Regions from separate parts of the Pseudoalteromonas mucoides genome, predicted to be linked through region 1. Evidence: predicted binding sites of a transcription regulator. Region 1 holds the regulator's gene; the other holds the start of a gene.
What was found. Region 1 encodes LexA, which represses DNA repair genes until DNA is damaged. Its sites were predicted from a motif close to TACTGTATNNNNATACAGTA; they were not measured.

Region 1 (8,868 bases):
ACCAATCCCATATGATCTATTAAATACAAACTCGCAGGCTCCAGCTCAGCCATTGGAGCTAATTGTCGCCACGTTGAATCTTGCTTTTGGGGTGTGCCTAAAATAACCATATCGACTTTGCCTTGATTTTTACCCAATGCTACATACAGATTATCGAGTGCGTGTAATTGCTCTGCACATGCTTGTTGGCACTGTTGAGGATGGTTTAAAGCAATCGTCCACTGTTTATGCTCTGAGCTTTGCCAGTTTTTAAGTTTTATTTCTGTGCTTAAGAACGTGCCATTATTTGTTGCAGCTGAAGGTATCCATTCCAGTTTTAGTGCTAAATAGGCCAACACCAAAGGCACCAAGCAGCAGCCGATAAAAATAATCAGGGGTTTGTTTTTCATTTTAATTCCTTCTTTTACTAGCAACGATGGCAACCACGACACAAGACAGACCAATTAATAGCCATTGAACTGCATAGCCATAATGCTTTTGCGGGCTCATTACGACAGCTTGGTAATGCGGTATACCAAAAGCATCACCAACACCTTGGCGATAAGCAATAAAATCGACTAAGGGCTGCTTTACATGTTTCTCAAATAGCGCTAAGTCGATATTTTGTACGCGTTTGGGCCAATCACTTTTGTGTTTTTGGTGCTCTGAGCTATCTAAAGTAAAGCCACTGAGCTTGCCTTGTTTTAGCTGAACCTTAATATCGATAGCACCACGAGGTAACGTAACTGACGGTAATTGCTGACGAGAGGCTGGCGCTTTAATCCAGCCAAAATTAACTAATATCGGCGTTTGACTATGTGTAGGTTTAAATAATGCTAAAACATCATAACCAACCTGCCCTTGCACGACTTGGTTATCTAATAACCAATAATGCACCGTGTTTACAGTGCCAGTTAAACTGGCTTGAATACCAGTTTTATTCCACTCACTGGGCAACGCCAATACTTGCTGCCACGGCATAACCCCTTTAGATTGCACCTTCGCTATATGCGACAATTGCAAGCTCTTCGCTTGACCTCGCTGTATTTGCCAATAACCTAAACGTAAGCACACCAATACCACAACTATCACCACGCAAATGATGAAAATTGAGCTAAGCTTTTGTTTACGCCATAAAATTAGCTGCATAAAGGTGAACCCAGTGATTATTAAAATTATTATCGTACTGTTGTTATTATTTATACTTATTAACTTATTTAGAGCTTTATTTATAATGGTCTCTGGTCGAGACAATGGGCGGCCAATGTCACACTATTTAGGCCGCCGCGTGATGTTCTCTGTCATCGTACTTGTTGTTGTCATTGCTGCGTTTAAACTTGGCTATATCTACCCCAATGCCAATCCTACAACACATATACAAACACAAATAAACATAGCCAAACCACATCAACAAAATGCCAATACCAAGCAGCCGCTTGAAAAGCAAAATGTTTATCTGGGCTAAAGTGACCTTTTAATATTCTGAAAAACACCACCAACAAAATAATCGTGCCGAGCGTTACGTGCATACCGTGAAAACCGGTCAACAAGAAAAACGTGTTACCGTATACACCAGCGTCTAAGGTGAGGCCCAGATCATTGTAGGCATGGATATACTCTTCAACTTGCAGCCCTAAAAAAACAATGCCAAGTAAAATAGTGAATCCTAAAAAGGCTTTAAGTGGGCCGCGCTTATTATTCTCCATCGCGACATGGGCAAAATGTAGAGTCACTGATGAAATCAGCAAGATAACGGTATTTATTAATGGCAAACCTTGCCAGCCCATAGCTTGTGTAGTGCCACCACCAGGGGTTGTTACTAATGGCCACATAGCTTCAAATGTTGGCCATAACACTTCGTTGGTCATGGCGTTATTGCCAGCGCCGCCAAGCCAAGGTACTGAGATCATTCGCGCGTAAAATAAAGCACCAAAGAAGGCCATAAAAAACATCACTTCAGAGAAAATAAACCAGCTCATACCTTGGCGAAATGATCGATCCATTTGCGCTGAATACAAACCTTGGTGCGACTCATCAATCACATTTTTAAACCAGCTAAATAGCATATAAAGCAAAATAGCGATGCCGGCATAAAGTATATATTGACCAGAGCCGCCTTCTGAGTTTACTTGCATCACAGTCAGTGCTGCGCCAACAGCAATTAAAAATAACGCCACAGCACCTACAATGGGCCACGGACTTTGTGCGGGTACATAATATTTATCGTAATTTTGATTCATTTCACTTGCTCCTAATTACTAGCCACTAACTGGCTACTAATATCAAACACGGTATATGACAAAGTGAGCTCTTCTACGTCATCGGGTAGCGCGGTATCAACATAAAAAAGCAATGTAAACTCCACTTCTTCACCTGCTTTTAGTGGTTGCTGATCAAAACAAAAGCAGGCCATTTTATGTAAATATTTGGCGGCCTTCCCAGGCGATACCGAAGGCACCGCTTGCATGACTTTGTCTTCATTACTGAGGTTCTTTGCTTTAAACAATACTTCGCGCATTGCACCGGGTTTAACGACCACGCTGTATTGCTGTGATTGCACCTCAAATGGCGCACCACTTTGTGCATGAGTGGTAAAGCTAACATCGACTTGGCGTGACTCAACAACCTGTGTACTTTGCTTCGCTTGCTCAAGAGAAGGCTTACCATTAAGCCCGGTGATATCGCAAAAAACATCGTATAAAGGCACCAAAGCAAACGCGAAGGCAAACATACCAAGGCATATTAAAACTAAGCGCTTAAGCAAAGGTGCGTGATTCATTACTTGATCTTCGGTGGTGTATCAAAGGTATGATAAGGCGCAGGAGAATCGACTTCCCACTCTAGCCCTTGCGCTCCATCCCACACCTTAGCCGGTACTTTGTCACCGCCTCTGGCACATTTAAAAACCACCACAACAAACAACAGTTGTGACAAGCCAAAGGCAAACCCGCCAATACTAATAATTGCGTTAAAGTCGGCAAATTGCAGCGCGTAATCGGGGATCCTGCGTGGCATACCTGCAAGACCAACAAAGTGCATCGGAAAAAACAATACATTCACACTGACCAATGACAGCCAAAAATGCCATTTAGCCAAGGTGATATTAAACATATTGCCAGTCCATTTTGGCAGCCAATAATAAGCCCCTGCCATGATTGAAAAGACCGCGCCTGTAACAAGTACATAATGAAAATGCGCCACAACAAAATAGGTATCATGGTATTGAAAATCAGCCGGTGTAATTGCTAGCATCAGTCCTGAAAAACCACCTAAAGTGAACAATACAATAAACGCAATGCTAAATAACATAGGCACTTCAAAGCTTATTGAGCCTCGCCACATGGTAGCTACCCAGTTAAATACTTTTACCCCGGTAGGTACCGATATCAACATGGTCGAATACATAAAAAACAACTCAGCAGCTACTGGCATACCAGTGGTAAACATATGATGTGCCCACACAATAAAACTCAGTAATGCAATTGAGGACGTGGCATAAACCATTGAGGCATAGCCAAATAGTTTTTTCCGAGAAAAGGTCGGCACTATGGTCGATATAATGCCAAAAGCAGGTAAGATCATTATGTACACTTCTGGATGACCAAAGAACCAAAATATATGCTGAAACATCACAGGGTCGCCACCACCTGCCGCATCAAAAAAGCTAGTGGCAAAGTATTTATCTGTCAGTACCATGGTTACAGCGCCCGCTAAAACAGGCATAACCGCAATTAGTAAGAACGCGGTAATAAGCCAGGTCCAAACAAATAGGGGTAGCTTCATCCAAGACATACCAGGCGCGCGCATGTTCACTATGGTAACAATCACATTAATAGCTCCCATAATTGAGCTAATGCCCATAATGTGCACCGCAAAAACAAATAAGGCCGTATTGTCGTTACTATAGGTTGTTGATAAAGGGGCGTAGAAAGTCCAACCAAAAGCAGGACCCCCACCTGGCATAAACAACGACGCTAACAAAATTAAAAATGCAAATGGCAGAATCCAAAAGCTCCAGTTATTCATTCGCGGTAATGCCATGTCTGGCGCACCAATCATTAAAGGTATCATCCAGTTAGCGAGCCCAGTGAACGCCGGCATTACAGCACCAAATACCATAATCAAACCATGGACTGTGGTCATTTGATTAAAAAAGTGCGGGTCAACTAATTGTAATCCAGGCTGAAATAACTCTGCGCGGATCACCATAGCCATCGCACCGCCAATCAAAAACATGGTTAGCGAGAATATTAAATACAAGCTACCTATATCTTTATGATTCGTTGTAAACAACCAACGCTTAAACCCAGTTGCGCCATGATGATGCCCTGCATCGTGATGTGCAGCGTCGTTATTATGATCGTCTGTTATGCTACTCATTACTTAGCCTCCGCAGTTGCATCAATCAAAGCCTGAATTTGGCTAGGTTGAACCACATCACCCGTGTCATTACCCCATGCATTACGCTTATAGGTAACAACCGCCGCAAGTTGCTTTATCGATAGTTGTTTTACAAATGCTTGCATTGCAGTGCCCGGGCGGCCATGAACTACGACATCAATATGCTCATTAACATCTCCCAATACCACAGGGCTATTTTTAAGCGCAGGGAAGACGCCGGGTAAACCCATACCGGTAGGTTGATGGCACGCTGCACAGCTGGCCATATAAACTTGTTCACCTAAGGTCATTAACTCTTCTTTAGGTAAGGTTTGATCCATCAATGCAGCATCTGCGGCAGCCGCTTTTTGTTTAGCCTGTTTAGCGTCGGCTAACCAATTAACAAAATCTTGCTCAGACTTTGCCTCAACAACCACAGGCATAAAGCCATGGTCTTTACCGCATAGTTCGGCACACTGGCCACGGTAAATGCCCTCTTCGTTAATTTTGGTCCATGTTTCGTTAATAAACCCAGGGTTCGCATCTTTCTTAACTGCAAAATCAGGCACCCACCAAGAGTGAATCACATCATCTGAGGTCATTAAAAAGCGAATTTTCTTATTGATTGGTAGAACGAGAGGTTTATCTACCTCGAGTAGGTAGGTATCTGTTTTATCGGCCTGGTTGGCAATTTGTTCGCTCGGTGTAGATAATATTGAATAAAAACTAACGTCTTCACCCATATATTCATAATGCCACTTCCACTGAGAACCTGTCACTTTAATGGTAATGTCAGCTTTGCTGGCATCTTCCATCGCAATTAAGGTTTTTGTCGCAGGCACTGCCATTGCAATTAGAATGACAAACGGAATCGCAGTCCAAAGTATCTCAACCTTGGTGCTTTCATGGAATTGGGCAGGAATAGCCCCTTTTGATTTGCGGTGATGTATTAAAGCCCAAAACATAACGGCAAATACAATCACCCCAATCACACAACAAATTATAAATATTGTCATGTGCAGTTGATAAACATTATTACTTATATCGGTTACACCTTCGCGCATATTAAATTGGCTATTGGCCAATAATTGCTGCGGCAGCATAAATAATATAAGGCACAAGGTAGAGCTCAGTTTACCCATGTGACGGCTCCTTTTGATGCTATTGCTAACGCAAAGCGAAAAGGCGGCACTGCTTTTTTTCGCGCCAATTCGTTATTTTTATTGTAACTGGTTAAATTAATCTCTTCGCATGCAACAATAAATTGCAGCAAGGCCCCAAAAGATCAGTCGTTAACACAGTGTATTAACCAATTAGTTAAAAAATGAACAATTAGCAAGTTTTAGTGCAAATAAAATTCTATTTTGGTGCAAAAATAACAATACAAAATCAGCGCGTTATTTTAAATTCAGGTGAGGAAAGAAATGGCTAAAAGCAGGAGGTATCTAGCTTATATAGAGCTTTAGTAGCTACAGACAAGTGCTAAAACTAGCAGTTAAATAAAAATATAAAAGTGAAAGCACCAAATATCACCAATTTGGTGCAAAATAGGTTTACATCCAATCAGCATTACGGATCACACCGACTGCAAGCCCTTCAATATTAAAAGACTCATGCTCTAAGTCTACTTCAATTGCAGAAAACTCTTCATTTTCGGCGTGCAACAATACTTTGCGACCGGCTTTTTCTAGGCGCTTTACAGTTACATCATCATCAACACGCGCTACCACTACTTGGCCGTTTTCAGCAACTTGAGTTTTATGCACCGCAAGTAAATCACCATCCATAATGCCAATATCTTTCATACTCATACCTTGTACACGCAATAAAAAATCAGCGGCAGGCTTGAACATTAAAGGGTCAATCTGGCAATGGCTTTCAACATGTTGTTGCGCCAAGATAGGTTCACCCGCTGCTACTCGGCCTATTAATGGTAATCCGAGCTGCTCTGGCTCATCTTCTTCCACCAGCTGAATACCGCGGCTTGCACCCGGCTTCATTTTAATAACACCTTTTTTAGCCAGTGCTTTTAAGTGCTCTTCGGCAGCATTAGCGCTTTTGAAACCTAAAGTTTGCGCAATTTCAGCACGCGTAGGTGGCATGCCAGTATCTTTGATAAACACTTTGATTAATTCAAGAATTTGGGCTTGACGATTCGTTAATGGGCGCATACAACTGGTTTTCCATACAGTACATTTAACTGTGAGTATATACAGTTATTTGAAAATCGCAAATTTTAAATTCGCTAGCTTTGACCCTTCTTGATTACCATCTGGTATTCAGCAATAAAGTGGCGCTATTTAAACCATCATCAGATTTCAAAGATGAGCCTAAACCAAACTTCAACGCTATATGTTCATTAAACCAATACTGTGTTTGTATCTCATAATTATCATCTCGATCGCCTCGCCCATGTACGTTAGCAACTACGCCAACAGACCAGTCTTGATTAACGTAATACGCTGCTCGGCCTTGGATGTAACGATACCGTCCTGCTAATTGCTTTGCCTCTATATCCCAGCCTTGATTATTATTGATATTAGTCCAGCGAATGTAAGGCGCATAACTCCACTCAACCGAAGTTAGCTCCTCGCTTGGATAAAAGTGACGTGTTTCTTCCACCCGACTATAAAAAGCAGTTAAGCCAATTTGCAATTGATCGTTTATTTGATTACCTATCGATGCATTGAGCAAAGAACTATCTGATTGCCAAATACCGCTATCATCATCCACATGCTGTACACCAGCCGCTAAAATAACGCCATGCTGCCAATAATAAGTCGCATCACTGGTAATATAATACAGGTTATCATTAGCAAACCCGCCGATAGCGACATTACTCACTCGATGCAAATGGCTTTTCAACTCCTGAGGGCCCGATAAGGCATTTAAGTCATCACTAAAATAACGGTACCTTGCACCTAAAAACGCTTTATCCAAGCCACTTAAATCTGTAAATCCGAGATCAACTTGATGGTTGATATCTGCATAGCTGGATATCGATAAGCAGCTAATTAACAGCATTATTCCTTTTTTCATCATGTGTTCCTAAGATGTAATATTAGGTACATTTTAGCTATTTTGATGATCTTAACTGTAGGAAAGTGTACAAAAGTGTAGACTAGTTTTTAAATTTTCAATTGAGGACATTCCATGACTATTTGGTATCAACCAATCACCTTAGAACAGTGTAAACAACTTGATGAGGGCATTAATGGCCAAGGCACATTAATGAAAACAATGGGTATTGAAATTAGCGAAATTGGCGATGACTACCTAGTGGCCACTATGCCCGCAATACCTCAGCATCATAACCCTATGGGCATGGTACATGGCGGTGCCAATGTCGTACTTGCCGAAACGGTTGCCAGTTATGCTGCAAACTTTGTGGTTGATTTTACGAAGTTCTATTGTGTAGGCCAAGAAATCAACGCCAATCACTTAAAAGCTTCACGCAATGGAACTTTAACCGCAATAGCAAAGCCTATTCATTTAGGTAGGCGTACTTCAGTGTGGGAAATTAAAATAACAAATAGCCGCAACGAGCTATGCTGCGTATCAAGAATGACCGCAGCAGTGGTTGAACGTAAAAATTAGCTTTCGATAGGGTAAATCGTTATTTCAACACCCGCACCAATTGCAGATATTCTAAGCAGAGTATCTGCTTGCAGTGCTTGATTAAAGCATTTCGGTGAAGTACCCGACTCAAAGCCAATATCAAATGTACGCCGAGAACACGACAACCACTGTTTTAATGCATTACGTGAGCATGATTCTATTAACTCACATAAGTGATTAATCGCTTTATCCGGTGTAGATACCTCAATATTTGCTTCTACACGCGCTAATTGACGATATTCATCGTGGTCATAATGTAAAACTGTGGCAATTTTTTTTAAGTCAGCCACTAGCGCACTAATATCTTGTTTAGACTCAAGCTCTAGATCTACGTTTAAAAATTGAATTTCCGACATTTGTAGCTTTACCCTTAACCCATGTTAAATACACCGCAAACTTTAACCTAAATTTGTATATATACCAAATCATCTATTACCTGCGACAATTTGCCACATTGGCAAAAGCCCCCTAACCTATAAAATATCGCACTGAAAAATAACAATAAATGAGTAAGTAATGAACAAACGCATTTTCAAGCATGCACGAAAAATTCATAAATGGCTTGGTTACATACTCGCACTACAAATCTTTGCATGGCTGTTAGGTGGTTTAGTGATGAGTGCTATTCCTCTCGATAAAGTGCATGGCAAACATTTAGCATTGCGCTCCCTTGAGAACCCATTTACGCAAGTCGACTACCCTACATCACTCGATAATATTGTTTCTCAGGTGGCACAGCCGATACAAATAAATTACACACACTTTTTAACAACACCTATTATTACTGTGACGAGTGAAAATGAAGAGCACAATTTTAACGGCTTAACAGGCCGTCCTTTCATTACGCCAAGTAAAGCGCAAATAATTGCTAATGCACAAGCTCACTTATTA
Region 2 (8,868 bases), on a different contig from region 1:
AGCTTAGTCTTTTATTCTGCAACGGGCTCTCAACAGCAACTGGCAAGCTGGTATACAGCGATGGAAAACTTACCTGAGTATGGTGAGCGTGCGGTGATGCAAACCGGAGAGCCTCTAAGCCAAAATGAATTACAAGCATTTGCTTTAGGTTTGCGTACAAAGCTTGCAGATAGTGGCGACGATGAAGTTGCTTGGATGCTACTCGGACGTGTCGCTATGTCACTGAATGAATTTGATATGGCGCAGCAGTCGTTTGATAAGGTGTTGCAAATTAACCCGGATCATTTAGGTGTGTTAGTGAGTTATAGCCAAGTGTTGTTACTTGAGGGCAGTGAGTCGAATATGACACGTGCAGCAGGTATGTTATCGCGCGTATTAAAAGATGAACCAACTAACATTGATGCTATTTCTTTGCTTGCATTAATTGCTTATGAACGCCATGACTGGGCGCAAGCAAAATCAGCATTTGAAGTATTACTTAGTACAATGGAGACAAACGATAGCCGCTACGCAATGGTTGAGCAGCGAATTGTTGATATTGAACAAAAAATTGCTGAGCAACAGAGCACTCTAACTCCAGTGGCGAACGCTGCAACTCAATCAAATTCAGATGTAGCTACAGATTCAAGTGCTATTATGGTCACTGTGGAGTTAGCATCAACATTAGTCGATAACTTGCCAGACAATGGCACGTTATTTGTTTTTGCAAAAGCTGCGAATGGCCCACCGATGCCGCTTGCAGTAGTAAAGTTGACCCAGTTTAGTTTTCCTCTTAAAGTGCAATTAAGTGATAGTAACTCAATGGTCGATGGACTCACGTTATCATCATCTAAGGAAGTTGTGATCACGGCACGAATTTCGAAAGATGCCTCAGTGATGCCTTCAACAGGTGAGTTAGAAGGCCGTTCGCCAATATTAGAGCGTGAAAACTTTACGCAACATACATTAGTTATTGATGAAATTTTGCCTTAAGGATAAAAGATGTTCAAACAAAGTTTTATAATTCTAGGGTTATTGCTTAGTGCCGGTTGTGCACAAGTTCCTGAAGAAAAAGTGGATGAGCGAGATCCATTGCAGTCTTTTAACCGTCCTATGTATGATTTTAATATGGATGTGCTAGATGCTTATATTCTTAGGCCAGTCGCTGTGGGTTATGTCGCTATCACGCCAACGCCTGTAAGGCGTAGTTTAGTTAACTTCACCGATAATATTAGTGCGCCCACGGATGTTATTAATGCCACTTTACAAGGTAAAGCGGGTAATGCAGGCATTAGTGTTGCCCGATTTTTAGTTAACTCAACGGTAGGTTTGTTAGGACTGTTTGATGTTGCAAGTTCATTAGGTCTTGAAATCATAGATGAAGACTTTGGGCAAACGCTGGGTGTATGGGGCATTGGTGATGGCGCTTATTTAATGCTACCAGGCATGGGACCTTCTACTGCCCGTAATCTGACGGGTGATGTTGTTGATAGCTTTGTATTACCGGAAATTGCTTTAACAACGCCGCAAACGGTACTTGTATTCGCACTGAAAGCAGTAGAGGCAAGAGCGTCGTTAATCCCACAAGAAAGTTTACTGAATGAGTCGTTGGATCCTTATATCTTTATGAAAGATATTTACTTCCAACGTCAGCTCTATGAATTGCACGATGGAAACCCACCAATCGAAGAAGAGCCAGATGACTTCGACGAAGACTTTTTAGAAAGTCTATAATTTACCTGACGCGAAGTTAGAAATAAAAAGCCAGCAAAACTGCTGGCTTTATGTTTTTTCTTGTAAGAAAAGGTAGGCTTACTCGCCTAATACCTTCATTTGTTCGTTAGCCCAGCTAAGTGCTTCATGATAGGAGTCAGGTACTTTATCTGCTGCTAAACCCAATTCATTTTTAATGGCGTTTGCTCCTTCCCAATTCGCTTGCTCGTATAATTTAACTAAGCGTAAATACTGCGCGAGAATGCCTTGCTCATCAACAAGGGCTACCTTGATATCATTAGAAAGTGGTAATTTATTCATCACACCTTCCATGGTCTCATCTAAAATTGCATCCATTAATGACATCATACCGGTTAAAAAAGCCATGCCAGTATCTTTAAGTTTGTTATGATTAATAGCGAGTAATTCGGTAAAGCGGGCGCGAGTTAAAGATAAACGAATAAGTTCTGCAGGTTTATTTGCGGCAACTTGGGAGGTAAATAACAAGGATAATAATTTTTTAATTTCTTCTGCACCAAGTACTATCAGCGCCTGTTTTATAGTGCTGATTTCAGCTCGGCGTTTGAACGCGGCTGAATTACTATAGCGAAGTAATTTATACGAAAGTGTGACATCTCGTTCGAATACGCTTGTGATTTTTTTTAAATTAAGCTCAACTGATGAGGTTTCATAAAGTAACTCAGCGAGCGCTATTTGTGAAGGAGGTAGCGATTTACTTTGTACCATTTCAGGCTTTGAGAAAAAGAAACCTTGAAAATAACTAAACCCTAAATCTAATGCAAGTTGATATTTCTCATAGGTTTCTACTTTTTCTGCCAGTAATTTTATGTGCTTGTGGGGCTTTATTTCTTCGATGATCTGCTTGATAGTTTGAGTGTCACAGCTTAAAAAGTCGATTTTTATAATATCAATATATGGGTAAAAGTGACGCCATACAGGTTGGTGTATGTAATCATCAAGTGCCAGAGTATAGCCTTTTTCTTTAAGATCTTTCACCAGCGCCAGTAGACGCTTACCAGGTTGTATAGTCTCTAAAATTTCAACAACTATTTGCTCTTTACCAAGTAAAGTTGGGTAGCCTTTTTGCAATGTTTTTAAAGTAAAATTAATATAGGCGGGTTTATTGTCCGTTAAATCTTCTAAACCAAAATTAAATTGGCTGCCTTCAATTAAACGAGAAGTTGCTTCATCACCATCAATATCAGGAAAAACATTATCAACGCCATCTCTAAAAAGTAACTCATACCCGACGAGTTTTTTTTCACGATCTAAAATGGGTTGACGCGCAGCGTAAAAATACATAAACAACAGATCCGATTGATTTAAACATTAACAAAGGCAATATAAGACAAAACATAGAAAATAGCATTAATTATATTTTACAGACCTACTGCTAAAGTACTGATTTTTTATAAATATATTGTTTTAATCGTAAGGCAATTAATATTAAATTTCCATTTATATCCTCTTAAATAAAAAAAATAGTTAAAAACCTATTAACCTCAGTTACTTATTTGATTAACGCAGAGAGTGGAGTTATTTGCCCCAGCCATGATATAGTCAGGTTCTAAGTTGGTTTTTACACCAATAATGTCTTTCGTATTATATTGATTAATGAGTCATTATTAGGATTAAAAGCCAGATTTAAACTTCTTAAGCGGAGGCAAGTTTGGAAACAGGAATGATTATTTCTTTAGCTGCGTATTTTATCGTTATGTTAGGGATTGGCCTATATGCGTATAAACAGTCAACCAGTGATGTATCTGGTTATATGCTTGGTGGGCGTAGTTTGTCACCTTCAGTAGCTGCACTTTCAGCTGGCGCGTCAGATATGAGCGGCTGGATATTAATGGGTTTACCTGGTGCTATGTTCGTAACGGGTTTTAGTAGTACTTGGATTGCTATCGGTTTGGTACTTGGGGCTTGGGCAAACTACTTCTTAGTTGCACCACGGCTTAGGGTATACACTGAGAAAGCAAATGACTCAATCACCATTCCAGACTATTTCTCAAATCGTTTCACCGATAAATCAAACTTACTCCGTGTGGTATCAGCGGTAGTGATCATTGTGTTCTTTACACTCTACACTTCTTCGGGCGTAGTTGCTGGCGGTAAGTTATTCGAAAGCTCGTTTGGCTTGAGCTATGAAATGGGTCTTTACATAACAACAGGCGTGGTTGTTTTATACACCTTGTTTGGTGGTTTCTTAGCAGTAAGCTTAACCGACTTTGTACAAGGCTGTATTATGTTTGTTGCATTAATATTGGTACCGACAGTCGCGTATTCATTATTGGAGCAACCATTAGAGTCTACATTGAACAGTGTTAATCCAGATATGCTTAACTGGATTGGTGCAGGCTCAGCTCTGGGAATTATTTCGGCGATGGCGTGGGGCTTGGGTTATTTTGGTCAACCACATATTATTGTACGTTTTATGTCGGTACGTAGTGTAAAAGATATGCCGACTGCTCGTCGCATTGGTATGAGCTGGATGATAATAGCCGCCATTGGTGCTGTCGGCACTGGTTTATTTGGTGCAGCTTATACCTACGAAAATAATATTGTAGTAGATGATCCTGAGACTATTTTCTTGATTTTATCAGAGCTACTATTCCACCCATTAATTGCAGGCTTTTTATTAGCAGCAATTTTGGCTGCTATCATGAGTACCATTTCGTCTCAGTTATTGGTTAGTTCAAGTTCACTGACTGAAGATTTTTATAAAACCTTCTTACGTAAAGAGGCAAGTGACACCGAGCTGGTAACAGTAGGGCGTATTAGCGTTGCCGTAGTGGCGCTATGTGCAATCTACTTAGCGTATGATCGCGATAGTTCAATCTTAGACTTAGTCAGTAATGCATGGGCTGGTTTTGGTGCCGCATTTGGTCCACTGGTATTGTTTAGTCTGTACTGGAAACGAATGAACTTTGCTGGTGCACTTGCTGGTATGCTAGTGGGGGCAATCACTGTATTGGTTTGGATTTACGCGCCTATAACAATTGATGGTGAAAAACTCAGTAGTCTTATTTACGAGATTGTACCTGGTTTTATTCTTTCAAGTATTGCTATTGTGGTTGTAAGCTTAACGACACCTGCTCCAAGTAAAGAAATTACCACTTTATTTGATGATGTAGAAAAGTCATTGTAAAAATAAGGTTTATTCCCAAATCATTCTGAGGTGGTTTGGGGTAATAAAAAAAGGAGCTTAATAGCTCCTTTTTTTATTACCTGAATTAAGTTCTATTACGCTTTATCTTCTGCGCTTTTTAAATCAGCTGCATTAGCTGTGTCTTTCTTTTTTGCAGCAGGTTTGCTTACGGGTTCTTTCGCACCTTTTAACACATTAATGAAATCATCTTTGCTTTTTGCGATTTCAAGCGCTAGAGATTCAATTTGTTGCTCGCTTAAGGGGACATCCACTTTTTCAAGCATGACTTCAAGCGACTCTGCAATATCGAGCATTTTGTCATACGCATCAGCTTCTTTTTTAGTAGTAAACGTCATTCGCTCGACTCCGTTTCTTTCTACAACATATTTAACAACAACAGCCATGATCTCTCCTGCCAATTTGCTTAGTGTGAATTAACACACTGATATTGATTACTGTTTTTATGTACAGTAATTGTTTGCGGGCGTATTTGCAAGTTAACTTTTTTATTTTTTATTATAGGTACAGTTGACAAAGTAATTGCTCTTTACTTTATTTATAGAGTCACACTTTTTTAGTACCTAATGGTTTTTATGTTAGTTAAAAGGGTGTCGTAAACATTTACTATTAATTGAGTCCATGTATGGATATCACGGAGGAAAACATGAAGTTACTAAGTTTAGTAGTTGTACTAGCCTGTTTAGGTTTTATAAGCCCAAGTTATGCGAGTGATACTAAGTCTACACCAGCTAGTCAGGCGGTAAAAAAGCTTGAGAGTATCAATGTAAATAAAGCCAGTGTAGAGCAACTGATGCAGTTACCTGGTATTGGTAAGTCAAAGGCGCGCGCTATTATTGACTATCGAAAAAAACAAGGAGAATTTAAATCAGTTGCTGATTTAGCGAACGTGAAGGGCATCGGTGATAAATTGCTGGCAAAGTTAGACGGCAAAATTAAAATCTAAGCTTATAGCTAGGTTACAGGTTAATTACTTTAGAATATAAGGCGAATTAATTTTCGCCTTGTTTCTCTTCTTGTGTTAATGCATCTGCTATAAAAGGCCTGGCAAATGCAATTTCAACGGGTGTGGTTAATAACGGGTAGCTTAAACCTGCTACTAATAAAGCTGCTAACATTAACCAACCTTCAATATAAATTAGAGAGGCGAATACAGGCGTAAGTAACAGCAATTTGACAATACGTAGGCTGATCTTTTGCAGCGGGGAAAGCATTGATAAGGCTACTGCAATTATGTGTTGGCGTTGACGTACTTTAAGGTGTTGCAATTGCTTAACTTGGCTTGAAAAAAACGCAAACATTATAGGCTCTTCTTAATCATTAGACGTGAAAAAACAACCGCAATTAGCACTAGGCTGATCAAGCCAAAAATAATTTCCATCCACGCGGGCATACTTAAACCTAAAAATTGCCAATCAATATTACCGCAATCACCTGTTGCAGCAAAAAATTGCGGGATCCATTCATGTAATGGCACGGGAAAGTTAGGCTCAAATTCACAGCTAAATGCGAATGGGTCGGTTGTTGTTTGCATATCAATATGTTCACGGGCTAATAAAAATCCCCAAATACTCGCAACAGCCCAGCTAGCGAATGCAGTAATACGTATTAGTATGTTACTAGGATTAATCGCTCCAATAATACCCGCGATTAATAGCCCGAGCATCGCTGTGCGTTGATATATACACATGATACAAGGCTCTAAGCCCATTTGATATTGGAAAAATAAAGCAATAACTTCAAATGTAAAAGCAGTCAATGCTAATAAAACCCAAGGCGTACGTTTGTGTGCTAAATTTGCTAACCAATTCATAAGAGTTCCGTTTAACTATTTTATAGTGAGATTATGGCTTAGTCATTAATCAAGGTGCAAGGATAAACCTTACTAGAGTGCTTAAAATCATGTAAATGTTTACTAAATTTGCTTTATTAAATGTGGGGGTATGCGTTTGTTTAGGTTTTGTTATGTTCTAATTCATTGGCTATTTATTATCTGCATTGCACAAACCTGAAAAATAGCAGGGTTGTGAATTACTTTACTTGTTAGTTTTGCTTCGTCTGGTACAATCAGTCAGTTAATAGTGTTTAAGTGAAGTAATATTGATAACTCGAGTGGGAATTGAATGAGAATTTTTAAAGCGAAAAGTCCAGCTGGATTTGCAGAAGAGTATATTGTTGAATCAATTTGGAATGGTGATTTCCCTCCAGGCTCTATACTTCCTGCTGAACGCGAGTTATCAGAGCTAATAGGTGTGACGCGTACTACATTACGTGAAGTGCTGCAGCGTTTAGCACGTGATGGTTGGTTAACAATTCAACATGGTAAACCCACACGAGTAAATAATTTTTGGGAAACATCTGGCTTAAATATTCTTGAAACACTCGCTCGTCTTGATGAAGACAAAATGCCAGAACTTACCGACCAGTTACTTTCTGCACGTACTAATATTAGTGCAATCTATACACGTGCTGCAATCAAGTTAGCGCCAGAGCGTGTCATTGAAATTCTTTCACAAAGTGATGAACTTGAAGATAGCGCGCAAGCTTTTGCCGATTATGATTATAAAGTTCATCACGAACTAGCTGTTGCAGGTAATAATCGAATATACGTGTTAATTTTAAATGGCTTTAAAGGTTTTTATTCAAAAATTGGTTGCCATTATTTTTCAGATCCAGGCACTCGCCAGTTAGCACGTCAATTTTACAAAGACTTGACGACTTTAGCTGAAAACCGAGAGCATGATGGCGCTATTTCTATGATGCGTAAGTATGGCCACCAAACAGGTGAAATCTGGCAAGAAATTCGTGGTGATATGCCAGAAGATATTATGGATTAACCAGTAAAGCATTAACTAAAAAAGCCTGTTTTTACAGTTTTTTTTGTGCGTGATAGCCATGTATACAAGCGTTCTGTATTTTCGATTGCCGTGATTTGAAAATCTGATTGTCTATTTGTTCTGATTACCCCTAAAATATTTCAACAATTATGCGTGCTTGCCCTTGGTATTTAATTTTTAGATCCCATAATAAAGCAAGCATTGCGTAAGCAATTAGAAATAAACTCAAATATTTGGAGAATAAAATGGGTGTATTAGTAGGCCGCCAGGCACCAGACTTTACCGCTGCAGCAGTACTAGGTAACGGCGAGATCGTAGATAGCTACAATCTTCACGAAACAATCAAAGGTAAAAAAGCAGTTATCTTCTTTTACCCACTAGATTTCACTTTCGTATGTCCTTCTGAACTAATTGCTTTTGACAAGCGTTATGAAGAATTTCAAAAGCGTGGCGTTGAGGTAATCGGTGTTTCTATCGATTCACAATTCTCGCACAACGCATGGCGTAAGACTGCTGTTGCAGACGGCGGTATTGGTGAAGTTAAATATGCACTAGTTGCAGACGTTAAGCACGAGATCTGTAAAGCGTATGACGTTGAGCACCCAGAAGCTGGCGTTGCATTTCGTGGTTCATTCCTAATCGACGAAGAAGGTAATGTACGTCACCAAGTAGTTAACGATTTACCGCTTGGCCGTAATATCGATGAAATGCTACGTATGGTTGACGCACTAGCATTCCATAGCGAGCACGGCGAAGTATGTCCTGCTGGTTGGACTGAAGGTAAAAAAGGTATGGACGCAAGCCCTGCAGGCGTTGCAAAATTCCTATCTGAAAACGAAGGCGATCTATAATTTAGACCTTTATTTTGACTATAAAAAACCCGCCAATTAGGCGGGTTTTTTGTTATCTTTACTTTTAGAATGAGAACGACACTTTTGTGTAAATGTAACGTCCTCGAGGGTTGTGCACTGCTGATGCGTAGCCATACAAGTCGCTATCACCATCGCCAATGGCAAATGGTGGTTCTTCATCAAATAAGTTGTTAACCCCAATTGATACTTTGGTTGATTCAGTAATGCGATAAGCAGTTTGTAAATCAACCAGCACTTGTGAGTCAACCATTCTCGATGTGTTGCTATCGAAATCGAGCGT

Region 2: a site for LexA is predicted at 5,315-5,334, ahead of AAEU30_RS05590 (YebG family protein). Genes of this name have one in related genera too.

Annotation. Positions count from the first base shown of each region.
Region 1 is NZ_JBMMUC010000006.1:73,145-82,012, reverse strand. Features, by position in the region: gene AAEU30_RS08585 (transmembrane cytochrome oxidase associated protein) at 1-389, opposite strand, end outside; gene AAEU30_RS08580 (SURF1 family protein) at 391-1,128, opposite strand; gene AAEU30_RS08575 (DUF2909 family protein) at 1,079-1,444, shown strand; gene AAEU30_RS08570 (cytochrome c oxidase subunit 3) at 1,344-2,219, opposite strand; gene AAEU30_RS08565 (cytochrome c oxidase assembly protein) at 2,231-2,758, opposite strand; gene ctaD (cytochrome c oxidase subunit I) at 2,758-4,359, opposite strand; gene coxB (cytochrome c oxidase subunit II) at 4,359-5,501, opposite strand; gene lexA (transcriptional repressor LexA) at 5,913-6,530, opposite strand; gene AAEU30_RS08545 (hypothetical protein) at 6,625-7,401, opposite strand; gene AAEU30_RS08540 (PaaI family thioesterase) at 7,513-7,956, shown strand; gene AAEU30_RS08535 (hypothetical protein) at 7,953-8,333, opposite strand; gene AAEU30_RS08530 (hypothetical protein) at 8,494-8,868, shown strand, end outside.
Region 2 is NZ_JBMMUC010000004.1:97,285-106,152, forward strand. Features, by position in the region: gene ccmI (c-type cytochrome biogenesis protein CcmI) at 1-972, shown strand, start outside; gene AAEU30_RS05575 (MlaA family lipoprotein) at 982-1,713, shown strand; gene AAEU30_RS05580 (EAL and HDOD domain-containing protein) at 1,792-3,015, opposite strand; gene putP (sodium/proline symporter PutP) at 3,383-4,861, shown strand; gene AAEU30_RS05590 (YebG family protein) at 4,957-5,265, opposite strand; gene AAEU30_RS05595 (ComEA family DNA-binding protein) at 5,526-5,825, shown strand; gene AAEU30_RS05600 (DUF6170 family protein) at 5,872-6,180, opposite strand; gene dsbB (disulfide bond formation protein DsbB) at 6,180-6,692, opposite strand; gene fadR (fatty acid metabolism transcriptional regulator FadR) at 7,003-7,716, shown strand; gene AAEU30_RS05615 (peroxiredoxin) at 7,962-8,567, shown strand; gene AAEU30_RS05620 (TonB-dependent receptor) at 8,632-8,868, opposite strand, start outside.